2 regions of the Shewanella sp. MF05956 genome follow, and region 2 is predicted to be linked to the other one. Evidence: predicted binding sites of a transcription regulator. Region 2 holds the regulator's gene; the other holds the start of a gene.
The links. Region 2 encodes FliA, which starts transcription of late flagellar genes. Its sites were predicted from a motif close to CTAAAGNTNNNNNNNNNNNNGCCGATA; they were not measured.
Positions count from the first base shown of each region.

Region 1 (7,927 bases), on a different contig from region 2:
CAAATAAAACAACCGTCCGAGTTTGTGGCGTCAATGGTATGAGAGTCATCAATGCTATTGGTTAGCAACCACACAGATACAAAGGATGCGTCAAACTCCTCTCTTAAGAGTTGGCAAACCATCTCAGAGGTTTCTGAAAAATTACCTTGTTGTTTAGCACTGGAATTTACAATTAACTCCAATAAGTGCTGTTGTTCTTTTCGATTCATTTACATCCCGAAACTTGGCTACATTACTCAAATCTGCTGGTGTATATCATTTAAAAATGATTTTATTGTTACGCTATGAAGCGCCAGTCATTAATCAGAGTACAACTTGGGAGCGATATCCGCTTTATAAGGTACAAAATAGCAGTAAAAAAGCGTTTGCTACTATACCTTTTGTTAATGCCGCAAGATTACACTTTTAACCCGCTAACAGCAATCATTTCGTCGGCACTAACTACGATAAACGTGACGTATCATAAAGCAACTAAGCTATTGATTTAATAATAATCTATAGTAAAGGCTAAACACGTCACGCATTATTTAACTATTTGTATTTTACTCATCTTCTACAATGAATTTTCGAGTTGAAAAATCATTTTTTCTACACTAAAAGCAAAGTTCAATGTTAATTCATACTGGTCGGCCAACGGCTTAATTTCAGCTTTGGTCTCTGGAAAACGTTGCAAAGCGATTTGTTCAAGTGCATTTGCTTTTGTTAATGCATCTTCACCACTAAAGCTTAACTGCAATAACGTGTCTTCTGCCTCGACCACCGCTCCAATATCAACGAAACTGCCACAATCGGCACAACTGTCATTCACATTACTGGCTTGTTGCTGTTTAATTTGCTTGATCATGTCGTTACCTCTAAAACACCTTGTTAGTGTTTAATATCCTAACGCAAAGAACTGCTTAATTTATTTGCCAAGCTCACAAATAGCATATTAATCAATGATAGTGACGTGTTTGCCACGCACATTTTTAATGGCCACTTTATTAAGCGTACTGAAGGGCCATGGTTTGGCTTATTTTTCGCTGGGTGGCGAGCTGATCAATAAAATGCATGTCTTCAATAATATCTTGTTGCTGGTAAACATTGATTGCTTTGCGTTTTGTGAGTTCATCACAATTACTGAGCACTTCGACCATTGCGTCAGATTGTGCGCCACGAATAACCAGTGCTTCCGGCGTTAAGGCTTGTTGTAATTGAAATTGACGAGCGCCTTGCTGAAAAAGTGGCGCATTATCGGTAACATGAACATCACTTGACACATCATCAACAAATCGTTGTGCAGGTGGGATCGAGAATTGTTTGCGTAATTTTTGTTCTACGTTGAGATCGATGTCTAACTGAAATTGCGCCATATCGCGAGCATCTGCCGATAACATAGCCAATAGTAAGCCAAACTCTCCGCGACGATTATGCTCAACCGCCACGTTTAATCTGCTGCCTATTTGTAACTCATTGACTAATGTTGACTCAATTTGCATATAAAAACATCACTACTTCTACTCGATGTAATTTTATCGACCAAATAAATCAAAACTTTAAGTTTTTTTTCATTTTTAGGCTTTACATACAAAGGGTTTGTGAATACTATGGCGGCCGCAATTGAGGAGGGGTTCCCGAGTGGCCAAAGGGATCAGACTGTAAATCTGACGGCTCAGCCTTCGAAGGTTCGAATCCTTCTCCCTCCACCATTTGCGATGTTGTGTGATGTACCGTTTTAGTGGTTTCGATTACTAAAGCAAAAAGCATTAAAGTGTAAAAAGAAAGTAAGTTATAAAGCAATCGTGTGGAGGGGTTCCCGAGTGGCCAAAGGGATCAGACTGTAAATCTGACGGCTCAGCCTTCGAAGGTTCGAATCCTTCTCCCTCCACCATCTTTTCTTTATTATCTTCTTTCGCAGTGGAGGGGTTCCCGAGTGGCCAAAGGGATCAGACTGTAAATCTGACGGCTCAGCCTTCGAAGGTTCGAATCCTTCTCCCTCCACCATTTTACATCCTGCCTTTAGTTTGTTCTTATTCAGTTTCTGTTGTTCGATTTCTACTTAACACCTCTTTTCAATGTATTCCTTACTTAACTGCCATTACTTATCTTGAGCAATTACACGCCTCACCTTTTCGAATATATCCTATTTAGCAAAAAGCCTACTTTTCACTTTTTATTTTAGTTATTATCTATTCCCTTTTGGAATAAAGAGCTTGCCGTATGCCAACTACTTGGGTCAATCAGGCCATCGCTAAAATTGAAGCAGATTACCAACGTTCTGCTGATACGCATTTAATCAAATTAGATTTACCTCAATTAACTGGCATAGACATCTATTTAAAAGATGAGAGCACTCACCCAACCGGCAGTTTAAAGCATCGTTTAGCCCGTTCATTGTTTTTATATGCGCTGTGTAATGGCTGGATTAAACAAGGCACGCCGATTATTGAGTCATCATCAGGCAGCACTGCTGTATCAGAAGCCTATTTTGCCCGCTTATTAGGTCTGCCTTTTATTGCGGTGATGCCAAAAACGACTGCCAAAAAGAAAATACAACAAATTGAGTTTTATGGTGGTCAGTGCCACTTTGTTGATAATGGAAGCCAAATGTATGCCGAGTCAGAGCGGCTCGCCAGTGAACTGAGTGGCCATTATCTAGATCAATTTACTTATGCTGAACGGGCTACCGACTGGCGAGGTAATAACAATATTGCCGACTCTATTTTCAATCAAATGGAAAAAGAGCCACATCCAATCCCCAGTTGGATTGTGATGAGTCCCGGCACTGGCGGCACCAGTGCCACCATTGGCCGGTATATACGTTACCAACAACAAACGACACAATTGTGTGTTGTCGATCCTGAAAACTCGGTGTTTTTTGATTACTTTACCAGTGGCGATGCCAGTATTGTCAGCGATAAAAACAGTAAAATAGAAGGTATTGGCAGACCAAGAGTTGAGCCTTCGTTTATTGCAGGCGTTGTCGACAGTATGTTGCAAATACCTGACGCTGCATCTGTTGCCACTATTTTATGGCTAGAACAATTGATTGGCCGCAAAACCGGCGCGTCGACAGGGACCAACTTATATGGGGCATTATTATTAGCTACTCAAATGCGTCAGGCAGGGGAAACAGGCTCTATTGTGACCTTGATTTGTGATGCTGGAGAGCGTTATTTAGACACCTATTACAACCCACAATGGATTGACGCCAACATAGGCTGCTTTGAGCATTATCGACAAAAGCTGCAACATTTTGATGGCAGCGGGCTGTTACTTTAATAGCGTAAGTCACCTCAGCTCAGGTTAAATACAACAATGCCGCAGATTATCCGCGGCATTGATTTATCAATTTACAAGCAGTATCAATTGATGATACGAGCTTAATCAATATTTAGATATTTGTGGGTCTGAATAGATAAGCGCCAATTACGAGCAATACACACTTTCATGGCTAATGCCGTAGCGCGTTCTTTTTGGCTAATGGGCTGTAAGCAGATGGTTTTGTCGGTTAAATCAATGCCATTAAGCAGTGCATCTAATTCATCTACATGTTTTTCTGTGGCCACAGGGTGTTTAATTTCGTTGGCGCGAACTAATGCTTGCTCAAGCACTTTATAACCGCCTTTCATGTTGATTTTAGGAGACACGGTCACCCACACATCATCATGGCACTTAACCTCAAAGGTTCCACTGGTCTCTATTTGAACTTGAAAGCCTGCGGCAATAAAATCGTCAGTCATTTCAGTTAAATCGTATAAACAAGGTTCGCCACCGGTCAATACAATGTGCTTTGCAGTAAAACCTTTGTCTTTAAAAGCTTGAATTAAGCTGGTACCGGTATGATCAGCCCAACGGCCAATAGTGCCATCCACTTGAATCACTTGGTCTGCACTGACTTTGTTTTCAGATAATACATCCCAAGTTTGCTTAGTATCACACCAAGCACACCCAACAGGACAACCCTGTAAGCGAACGAACAGTGCCGGGACGCCTGTAAAAGAACCCTCACCTTGTATTGTTTCAAATACTTCGTTAACTGGATATTTCATGATTTACCTTACTTTTAACGCCCAGCAATACCACCAGACAGACAACAGGGCGGCATTTATAGAGGATTTTACTGCCTGCTGCAAGTATTTACGCCGCTTGCTTTGCACTTATGCCGACCTTAGGTAAAATATGATTTTGATTTTATCTGAATTGTTATGGCAAAAAAACCACTGCGATTGTTCAGAGCGTTAAGAGTATATTCATGTCAAACACCACACCTAACACCACCAAAGCTTTAGTTGTTTTTAGCGGCGGCCAGGATTCGACCACATGCCTTATTCAAGCATTGTCACAGTATGATGAAGTACACGGCATTACATTTGATTATGGTCAACGTCATCGCCAGGAAATCGACGTGGCTAAGGCGTTAGCTGTTGAGCTGAAATTAGCCAGCCATAAAGTCATGGATACGACCTTGTTAAACGAGTTAGCCATATCGGCATTAACCCGTGATGCGATTCCTGTATCTCACGAGTTAATGAATAACGGCTTACCAAACACCTTTGTGCCAGGCCGTAATATTTTGTTTTTAACCTTAGCTGGAATTTATGCTTACCAGTTAGGCTGCAATGCCATTATTACCGGCGTGTGTGAAACCGACTTTTCTGGCTACCCAGATTGCCGCAATGAATTTATCCAATCGATGCAGCAGTCTCTGGCACTGGGAATGGATAAACCGCTTAAGATTATTACGCCGTTAATGTGGCTCAATAAAGCAGAAACTTGGGCATTGGCAGATAAATATCAACAATTAGCCTTAGTGCAACAACAAACCTTAACTTGTTATAACGGTATTGTTGGTACAGGATGTGGCGACTGCCCTGCTTGCTTATTACGCCAACGTGGACTCGATGATTACTTGCAAAACCAAGACTCTGTGATGGCTTCGCTAAATAGTAAGATGGCATAACACCTCTTATTGAACGCATATTTATCGACATTTTGTAAAACAATTGCTGCTTTAAAGGGATTATTTCCAATGTCCCTTTCTCGCATTCTATGACTATAATTCATTATCGATGCTCCGATGCTTACACTCGTCCGTCAGATAATGTTTAGAGGTAATTTTGGCCAAACAATCACATTCAGTTGGACATTATCATTTTTTAGTGGTGATCAGCGTCATCTGTATCATGCTGTTTGCGGCTGACGTCCCGACCCCAACCTTTTTCCCTGTAGATAACTATTTCAGCTATCGTTATGACGATATTGCGCAAGGTGAAGTGTGGCGTTTGTTCAGCGGAAATTTGCTGCATACCAACTTGTGGCATTTATTAATGAATTTGGCAGGTTTTTGGGTGATTGTCTTCTTACATGAAGTGCACTACAAACGACACCCAGAAAAGCTAGTGCTGTTATTTGTGTGTTTATGTTTACTTGAAGGTATAGGGCTATATTTGTTTTACCCAAGCTTAAAAGCCTATGTTGGCCTAAGTGGTATGCTGCATGGCTTATTCGCCTTTGGTGCAATGATGGACATTCGCAAAGGCTACAACTCAGGATATTTGTTGTTGGTTGGGGTCATTGCTAAAGTGGCATACGAGCAATACTTTGGCGCAACAGAAAGCGTGACAGAGTTAATCGGCGCCAGAGTGGCGACAGAGTCACACCTTATCGGGCTTATTTGTGGTTTATTGTGCGCGTTATGTTGGTCTTTTGTCGCAAACCGCTTCAAATATAATAAGTTGTCTTAAGGGTTATTGATGTTCAGCGTTATTTAATTGAGCGCATTTTTTAAAGTAATCTTTTTGAAACACTCTTTTTAAAGTTATCTTTTTAAAATAATGTTTTTAAAGTTATCTTTTTAAAACAATCATCCAAAGGCGATGATGCTAATCGATTAGCATCATCTCTATCGGTAACAATAATTGACATCATCGTTACTGAGATTGCTTATCACTGACCTCACCTATTGTTGGCTCTTTTGTGGGTTCATCTCGTACATCAATATCTTGCTGGTCAGTGTTTAAGTGTTCAGCTTGCTGGGCACGCTCAACTAACTTGTTGTATTCAGTTTCAGTAATTAAATAGCTTTTTAGAGGTGGCAAGGGTTTTTCGACCTTTTGCTCAAGTGGAATGTCGGCTAAACCACTAATGTCAGCCCTGCCGAAAATCAGTGCTAGCGCAATCACCAATCCATGCACCATTAATACAATAACCCAACTGTTGTTACCCGTTAATCGCGCGAATATTGTTTGCACACGATTACCGTGTTGCTCAATTTCATCATCAACTAATAATGGCTGATTATTGTTGGTATTACTTGCTATGGCCCCTGTTAACTGCAATTGGATACCATCTGCAACATGCTGTTGGTGCTGTTGCAGTTGTGTATCATCTTGAACGTCATTTTCAGGTGTAATAAAGGGCGTAACGTCAAGATTAAAATCAATGTGTTCATTTTCTGAATCTTGTTCAGGCTTTGCAGTATTCATAGTGTCACCTTTAGCGCATGGCATCTCTGGATGGTCAATATCGCGACTACCGGGCTCTGTATTTGGGCGCTGATGCGAGGAAAAGTGTCTGTCAGACATCGTGACTGATTGGCCAAGAAATATTGAATAAGTATAACGTGATTAACGGTTTTCAGTGCACTATATTTATCGTGTCAGTTGGCTTTTTTGATAAATAATATTTAACCTAACTATTTTAATTGTTTGAATAAAATCATAAAAAAATAAACCCTGAAATTTAAGCTTACACGTGTACTCTTAAATATAGCTATTTAAGATCCAGACTGCTAGACTAGCTTTGCTGAAAATCCATCCAGGTTTACAAACAGGATATTATGAATTCTTTAACTGATACATTAACAACAAATCAATCTGCAACACCCACTTCTATTTCTGATTATTGCCACAAAGAAGAACGGGCAAATGCCATATCGCATGCTTTAGGCGTAGTAGCCGGTATTATTGGTTTAGTGCTGATGCTATTAAAAGCATCGGCAGATCTCACGTTTGTTCAGATGAGCGGTGTGGTGGTGTATGGCATGAGCATCATCGTGCTGTTTTTAGCTTCAACCTTATATCACTCAAGCCAAAGTGTTGTCTGGCGGAAACGTTTTAAAATGGCAGATCATTGCGCCATTTATACGTTAATCGCAGGCACCTATACTCCTATGATGCTAATAAGTCTTCAAAGTGCGCAAGCAACTACTGTGCTCATTGCCATTTGGACACTTGCACTGGGTGGCATCATTTTTAAAACCTTATTTATTGGCCGCTTTAAAGTTTTTAGTGTGTTGTTATATTTAATCATGGGCTGGCTATGTGTGACTGTTATGGGCGATTTAAAAACTCAAATGAGTGATGTTGGCATCGGTTTATTACTTGCTGGCGGGCTATTTTACAGTCTTGGGGTCATCTTTTATGTCGGTAAACGTATTCCATTTAATCATGCCATTTGGCACATGTTTGTCTTGGGTGGCGCGTTTAGTCATTTCTTATGTATTTATCTCACCGTGCTTTAACTTAAGCCGCATTAACTAAGGTGCTTTAACTAAAAGCACCCTAACTTAAAGACACTACATTTCAGCGTTTTAAATCACAGGAGCTTTAAATCTTTGTGCTTTAAATCACAGCGCTTTAATCGACAGCATTCACTCAGCAATCCTTGCCCTGTAACCTGTTAACTTATTATAAATTGCGGTTGTACATTCAGCGCCGTTTTTCTATTATCTATCGCTAATACACATCGAATAACAACTCAATTGGAAGCGCATGACAAAACTGACGCCCATGGAGCGAATATGGTTTATTGTTAATCTTATCCCATCTGGCTCTGTGTTACCTTATGGGATAGTAGCAGATTTAGCGGGGCTTCCTGGCCGAGCACGATATGTATCAAGAGCATTAAAACTCGCACCAGAACACCTATTACTGCCCTGGCATCG
Region 1 covers NZ_JCAYNV010000005.1:37,242-45,168, reverse strand. Annotated here, with positions in the region: gene AC19MX_RS07100 (sensor domain-containing phosphodiesterase) at 1-209, opposite strand, end outside; gene AC19MX_RS07095 (DUF406 family protein) at 554-844, opposite strand; gene AC19MX_RS07090 (VC2046/SO_2500 family protein) at 984-1,478, opposite strand; tRNA gene AC19MX_RS07085 (tRNA-Tyr) at 1,604-1,688, shown strand; tRNA gene AC19MX_RS07080 (tRNA-Tyr) at 1,786-1,870, shown strand; tRNA gene AC19MX_RS07075 (tRNA-Tyr) at 1,899-1,983, shown strand; gene AC19MX_RS07070 (PLP-dependent cysteine synthase family protein) at 2,200-3,261, shown strand; gene queE (7-carboxy-7-deazaguanine synthase QueE) at 3,363-4,031, opposite strand; gene queC (7-cyano-7-deazaguanine synthase QueC) at 4,235-4,942, shown strand; gene rrtA (rhombosortase) at 5,166-5,726, shown strand; gene AC19MX_RS07050 (hypothetical protein) at 5,913-6,467, opposite strand; gene trhA (PAQR family membrane homeostasis protein TrhA) at 6,821-7,504, shown strand; gene AC19MX_RS07040 (MGMT family protein) at 7,755-7,927, shown strand, end outside.
Region 1: a site for FliA is predicted at 1,513-1,539, ahead of AC19MX_RS07090 (VC2046/SO_2500 family protein). Genes of this name have one in related genera too.

Region 2 (7,927 bases):
GTGATCAACATCCTCGGCGGTTTTGTTATTGGTATAGTGCAACATGATCTCGATTTCTCAAGTGCGGTAGAAATTTATACCTTACTGACCATTGGTGATGGTTTAGTGGCGCAAATACCTGGCTTACTATTGTCTATTGCTGCGGCCTTAATGGTAACGCGTCAAAATGAATCTGGTGATATGGGCCAGATGATGATGAGTCAGATGTTTGACAATCATAAGTCTTTAGCGATTGCCGCAGGTCTACTGTTTATTATGGGTATTGTACCCGGCATGCCGCATGTGGCATTTTTAACGTTTGCATTTATCACCGCCGGCGCCGCTTATTTTGTTTACAAACGTAATATTGAAAGAAAGCAAGCCGCGTTAGTCGTCGCGACTAAAGGCCCTGCGGAAGCCAAAGATAAAGAACCTAAAGATTTGAGCTGGGATGATGTGCGCCACGTTGACACCATCGGTCTTGAAGTCGGCTATCGGTTAATTCCATTGGTTGATAAATCCCAGGGTGGCGAATTATTAGGCCGTATTAAGGGTGTTCGTAAGAAATTATCTCAAGAGTTAGGATTTTTAGTGCCAGCAGTGCATATTCGTGACAATCTAGACTTATCACCCAATGCTTATCGGATTTCATTGATGGGGGTTGTGGTGGGTGAAGCCGAAGTGAGACATGACTGTGAACTGGCAATTAACCCAGGTCAAGTTTATGGCAAGCTCGACGGTATTGAAACTCGCGATCCTGCATTTGGTTTAGAGGCCGTTTGGATTTCGCCAGAGCAACGTGAGCATGCACAAACATTAGGCTACACAGTGGTAGATACCGCGACCGTTGTCGCAACCCATATTAGCCAGTTGTTAAGCAACAATGCCGCTAAACTATTAGGCTACGAAGAAGTGCAGCAGTTAATGGATATGCTGGCAAAGAACTCACCAAAATTAGTAGATGGTTTTGTACCCGACGTTATGCCTTTAGGCTCTGTGGTTAAAGTCATGCAGAACTTATTAAATGAGGGTGTATCGGTTCGAGATTTACGCACAATCGTCCAAACGTTATTAGAGTATGGTAGTAAGAGTAATGATACTGAAGTATTGACAGCCGCAGTGCGTATCGCCCTAAAACGGATGATAGTCCAGGAGATCTCTGGACCAGAACTTGAAATCCCTGTCATTACATTGGCGCCTGAGTTGGAACAGATGTTGCATAAGTCTATGCAGGCGACAGGTGGAGAAGGGCCAAATATTGAACCCGGACTCGCAGAACGCATGCAGCAGTCACTTTTAGATGCTGCACAGAAGCAAGAAATGGTTGGGCAACCAGCCATATTATTGACATCTGGTATGCTGAGATCCACGCTGTCACGATTTGTTAAATACACTATTCCAAATTTACGAGTGATTTCTTACCAAGAAATCCCCGACGAGAAACAAATCAGAATTGTTTCTGCAGTAGGTCAATAGTGATAACGTCAGTTTAAAGAGGTGCGTACGTGAAAATTAAACGATTTTTTGCCAAAGATATGCGTGCAGCATTGGCACAAGTTAAAGACACCTTAGGGTCTGACGCTGTCATTATGTCTAATAAAAAAGTGGCTGGTGGCATCGAAATTGTTGCCGCGGTTGATTATGACGAACCAAAAGCCGCTATGGCGTCGCAAGCGCCAACGAATAGCTTTATGGATGTCAGTGAAGATAGAGTTTCATTGGGCGCTAAACCTGCCGTTAAGGCACATTCAAAAGTGAGCCCACCGCCTGCAGCGGACTCGTTACAAGCATTACTTGAAAAGCAGCACAATCGCATGGCACAGCAAATGTCTGTGCATCAAGATGAACCAGAGTTACCTGAATGGGCTCGCCAATTACAAGGGGCTAAAACGGCTAAGCCTACCCCAAGTGCGCCACAGGTAAATCATCTTGAAAAACCCAATAAAAGTAATAAAAATCAATCTGCCGAGCTAGACTCATTGCGTGAGGAAATGGCATCGTTAAGAAGCTTACTGACCCACCAGGTGTCTTCTTTAATGAAAGATCACAAAAAGCGCTCTGATCCAGTTGGCGCCATGTTAGAAAGTAAATTAATTGCAGCTGAGTTTTCTCCCGCTGTTGCTGCTAAACTAGCTGGGCTGAGCCAACACTACACGCCAGCAGACTTAGTGCGAGCATTACCACAAAGTTTAGCTAATTTACTTGATAATCAAGGTGATGATATTGTTAAACGTGGTGGTGTAGTTGCTTTTGTTGGCCCAACGGGTGTCGGTAAAACGACTTCTTTAGCAAAAATTGCTGCGCGGTTTGCTGCACATCATGGTCCTGAACAAGTCGCGTTGATTACGACAGACCATTATCGAATTGGAGCATATGAGCAATTAGCGACATATGGTAAAATTATGGGCTGCCCTGTTAAGCAAGCACATGATTTAAGCGAATTAGAGCAGATTTTATATCAATTTAGAAATCGTAAGCTAGTGTTAATTGATACTGCGGGAATGGGACAACGAGACATGCGTCTTTATCAACAACTTGATAATTTGACTGCAAATAGTAGGATCCCAATTCGCAGTTATTTAGTGATGTCTGCCACTGGCCAGCGTCGTGTATTGCAAGATGCAGTTGAACACTTTAAACGCATTCCGTTATCGGGTGCTATTTTGACTAAATTAGATGAATCAGTATCAATTGCAGGTGCATTGAGCGTATTGATTCAAAATGAGTTACCATTGAGTTATGTTACTGACGGTCAACGTGTTCCAGAAGACATGAAAGTGGCTGATACACTAGAATTAGCCAAACAAGCACTAGCCGCATTAAACGAAACAGAACAACCAACGTCACAAGACACGGCATGGTCAAATGACACTGCCTATGCATTTGAGTAAAGATATGACTCGGGATCAAGCAAGTGGTTTACGTATGATGAATCAACCAAATAACGATAAAGTTAAAGTAATTGCCGTATCCGGTGGTAAAGGCGGAGTCGGTAAAACAAGCGTATCAATTAATACCGCAGTCGCATTAGCCGAAAAGGGCAAGCGTGTACTGGTGCTTGATGCTGACTTAGGTTTAGCCAACGTTGATGTGATGCTAGGGATCCGTGCAGAGAAAAATTTATCTCATGTTTTGTCTGGCGATGCCGAATTAGATGACATCATTGTCCGTGGGCCAAAAGGGATCGGTATTGTGCCGGCCACGTCTGGTTCACAAGCGATGGTTGAATTGACCCCAGCGCAGCATGCCGGTTTAATTCGTGCCTTTAGTGAAATGCGCACCCAGTTCGACATTTTAATTGTTGATACGGCTGCGGGTATTTCAGATATGGTGCTGAGTTTTTCGCGGGCGTCACAAGATGTATTAATCGTTGTATGTGATGAACCTACATCGATTACTGATGCTTACGCCCTGATTAAAATTTTAAGTCGTGAACACGGTGTGTTCCACTTCAAAATTGTGGCAAATATGGTGCGTAGTTTACGCGAAGGCATGGAATTATTTGCTAAACTCAGTAAAGTAACAGATAGATTTTTAGATGTGGCCTTAGAGCTTGTCGCTAGTGTTCCTTTCGATGAAAATTTGCGCAAAGCAGTTCGTAAACAAAAACTGGTCGTAGAAGCCTTTCCAAAATCACCTTCTGCGATTGCATACCAAGGGTTGGCCAATAAAATTATGACCTGGCCTGTACCGCAACAACCTGGTGGTCACTTAGAGTTTTTTGTTGAACGCTTAGTACAACGTAAACCAGTAGAAGAGGGGAGAGCGAGTGAATAAAGCCGCAGCGTATACTCAGTTCGATAACAAAACATCGATTGTTGAACAGTATGCACCGTTGGTGAAACGCATTGCTCATCATATGTTGGCAAGGCTGCCAGCATCAGTGCAACTGGATGATTTATTACAAGCAGGTATGATGGGGCTTCTAGAAGCATCATCAAAATTTGATGGCACCAAAGGGGCTAAATTTGAAACCTTTGCTGGCATTCGTATTCGTGGCGCAATGATTGACGAAATTCGCCGCGGTGACTGGGTTCCACGCTCAGTTCATCGTAATAATCGCCGTGTAGCCCATGTCATTGACGAACTTGAACAAGTGTTAGGGCGCGATGCACGAGACACAGAAATTGCTGAAAAACTTGATATGTCTCTCGATGAGTACCATCATATCTTAAATGATGTTTCTGTCGGTAAAATCATAGGCATAGAAGACCTTGGTGTTTCCCAGGATGTGTTAACCACAGACGACGAATCCCCAAATGAAGCTTTTGATTCTCTCGCCGAGACTCAGTTCCAATCTGCACTGGTTGAAGCAATTAAAACCTTGCCAGAAAGAGATGCTTTAGTGCTGTCGTTATATTATGACGAAGCATTAAACTTAAAAGAAATCGGTGCCATCCTTGAGGTAAGTGAGTCGCGAGTTAGCCAGATATTAAGTCAGGCCATGCTCAGACTAAAAGCCAAACTCAAGCATTGGACACAAGAATAATAACTAATTATAGAGCAAACGAGTGTCAGCTCACCGGAGGAAACCTTGGACAAGAATATGAAGATTCTTATTGTTGACGATTTTTCAACAATGAGACGTATCATTAAGAACTTGTTGCGAGACTTGGGATTTAATAATACCCAAGAAGCAGATGATGGCTCAACAGCCCTACCTATGTTACAAAAAGGTCATTTTGACTTTGTTGTAACCGACTGGAATATGCCGGGAATGCAGGGTATTGATTTACTTAGAGCAATCCGTGCAGACGATTCACTAAAACATTTACCTGTATTAATGGTTACGGCTGAAGCTAAGCGTGAGCAAATCATTGCTGCGGCTCAAGCTGGTGTTAATGGTTATGTTGTTAAACCGTTCACAGCCGCTACGTTAAAAGAAAAGTTAGACAAAATCTTTGAACGACTCGCTTAAGCAAGGATAAGTCATGCAGGCATCAATATCGGGGTTAATTACTCTCGAACAGGCCCAGCAACTTGTTGAACTGCTATCGGCGGGAGAGCAAGGTAAAGCTGACGAATTAATTAGAGATTTAGCGACTCCTCTGCAGCGTGAGCTGTTTGAAGAGGTCGGTAAACTCACTCGCCAATTGCACAGCGCACTAAAAGATTTCCAAGTTGATAACCGTTTATCTGAATTAGCGAACACTGAAATTCCGGATGCTAAAGAAAGATTAAACTATGTTATTGAGATGACAGAACAAGCTGCTAATAAAACCATGGATGCGGTTGAAGAATGTTTGCCTTTGGCCGATACCATTATAAGCAACATTCAATCTGTAACGCCTATGTGGGATAAACTGATGCGTCGCGACATCGAACTGGGTGAATTTAAATCACTTTGTCATGATGTTCAGCAGTTTATGTCTAATAGCGAGCATGATTCTAACCGTCTTCGTGAATTGCTCACTCAGATATTGATGGCGCAAGACTTCCAAGATTTAACCGGTCAGATGATCCGCCGAGTGATTGAACTAGTGCGCGAAGTAGAGAGTAATTTAGTATCCATGTTGACCGTTTTTGGTGACCATACTACTGAGTCATTACCTACAATTAAAGATAATAAGATAGAGGCAGAAGGCCCAATCATGAACGCTGAGTTACGTGAAGACGTGGTCACGGGTCAGGATGAAGTTGATGATCTGCTATCAAGTCTGGGTTTCTAATTAGGAGTCAATTTAATGTCATTTGATGTTGATGAAGAGATACTCCAGGACTTTTTAATTGAAGCTGGTGAGATTTTAGAGCTTCTACAAGAGCAGCTGGTCGCTCTTGAAAATAATCCTGATGACAGTGATTTACTTAATGCTATTTTCCGTGGATTTCACACCGTCAAAGGTGGGGCAGGTTTTCTAAGCCTTAAACCCATGGTTGATGTGTGTCACGAAGCAGAAAACACGTTTGATCTTTTACGTACTGGTAAACGTGTAGTCAATGCAGAGCTAATGGACATAATTTTGCAAGCGGTTGATGCAATTAATACCATGTTTGCTCAAACTCAACAGGGACAACAACAAGACCCTGCCGATTCAGACTTGTTAGCAAAACTAAAATTATTAAGCTCTGGCGCTCCACTGCCGTCTGAAATGGGTCAATCAACTGCTGAACCTGAAATCATAGAAGAAGCCGCTGAAGTCTCTGAACCTGAATATGTCGAAGACATTAGTGTGCAATCTACTTCTGCACCTAGCTCAACTGGTATTGATGAAATTGACGAATCTGAATTTGAAGCATTACTCGATGCCTTGCATGGCTCAGGTAAAAGCCCAACCTCAACAGCTACATCCGCTGTAAATCAAGACACCATAGCACCTAAATCGGCCAGTGCATCATCAAGCAATAGTGATGAAATTACCGATGATGAGTTTGAAGCATTACTTGATGAGCTTCATGGTTCTGGATCGTTTAAAGCCAAAGCTGAAACCACTAGCGAACCCATTAAGCCAGCAGAACCGGTTGTTGAACCATTAGTCGACTCTGATGAAATTACCGATGATGAATTTGAACGCTTATTAGATGAATTACATGGTAAAGGCAGTGCTCCAGTCGTTGCTAAACCAGCAGCCCCTGTCGTAGCGGCTACGCCTACACCTCCTAAAGTTCCTGACGCACCGAAAGCTGTTACACCAGCCCCCGTTGCCAAAGCCGCGCCGGCAGCAGTGCCCGTACCTAAAGCTGAAGTCGCCAAAGATAAAGCGCCTGTACCTGTCGCGGCTAAAGCCAATGCAGTCCCACAAGGCGAAACGACGGTTCGTGTAGATACTGCTCGTTTAGACCAGATTATGAATATGGTTGGCGAATTAGTGTTAGTGCGTAATCGCCTGGTGAGTTTAGGCATTACCCGCGAAGACGAAGAAATGTCTAAAGCGTTGGCCAACCTTGATCTCGTTACCGCTGACTTGCAGGGTGCGGTAATGAAAACCCGCATGCAGCCAATTAAGAAAGTGTTTGGCCGTTTCCCAAGGGTTGTCCGCGATTTAGCTCGAACATTAAATAAAGAAATTGATTTGATCATGATTGGTGAAGAAACCGATCTTGATAAAAATTTAGTTGAGGCACTAGCCGATCCATTAGTCCACTTAGTGCGAAACTCGGTAGACCATGGTATTGAAATGCCGATTACGCGTGAAGCCAATGGCAAGCCTCGAACAGGCACCATTACGCTTTCTGCGAGTCAAGAAGGTGACCATATCCTGCTTAAAATTGAGGATGATGGCGCAGGGATGGATCCTGAAAAGCTAAAACAAATTGCTATCACTCGCGGCGTGTTAGACGAAGATGCCGCATCAAGAATGACTGATAACGAAGCGTATAATCTGATTTTTGCACCAGGCTTCTCAACTAAAGTTGAGATATCTGATATTTCAGGCCGTGGTGTGGGCATGGATGTGGTTAAAACTCGCATTAATCAGTTAAACGGTACTGTTCACATTGATTCAATGAAAGGCAAAGGCACGGTTCTTGAAATTAAAGTGCCGTTGACCTTGGCGATTATGCCAACCTTAATGGTCGATGTGTCTAAGCAAGTATTCGCATTGCCGCTGTCGAGTGTGAATGAAATATTCAATTTAGATTTAACTAAAACTAATATTGTCGATGGCCAATTAACGGTGATTTTCCGTAATAAAGCTGTGCCATTGTTTTATCTTGAGCATTGGCTTCATAGCAAGAAAACGACGTTTAAGCATGGTGATAAAAAGCATGGCCATGTTGTTATTGTGCAGCTTGGCACTTTGCAGATTGGTTTTGTTGTCGACGCACTTATTGGTCAAGAAGAAGTGGTGATTAAGCCCTTAGGCAGTATGTTGCAAGGCACGCCTGGTATGGCTGGAGCAACAATTACTTCAGACGGCGGCATTGCGCTTATTTTAGATATTCCCGGTTTACTTAAACATTACGCCAAAAATAAAAACAAAAAATAAAAAAGTTCCATAAATTAAGGAAT
Region 2 covers NZ_JCAYNV010000016.1:58,176-66,102, reverse strand. Annotated here, with positions in the region: gene flhA (flagellar biosynthesis protein FlhA) at 1-1,455, shown strand, start outside; gene flhF (flagellar biosynthesis GTPase FlhF) at 1,485-2,870, shown strand; gene AC19MX_RS16850 (MinD/ParA family protein) at 2,875-3,756, shown strand; gene AC19MX_RS16845 (RNA polymerase sigma factor FliA) at 3,749-4,468, shown strand; gene cheY (chemotaxis response regulator CheY) at 4,514-4,897, shown strand; gene AC19MX_RS16835 (protein phosphatase CheZ) at 4,911-5,648, shown strand; gene AC19MX_RS16830 (chemotaxis protein CheA) at 5,664-7,904, shown strand.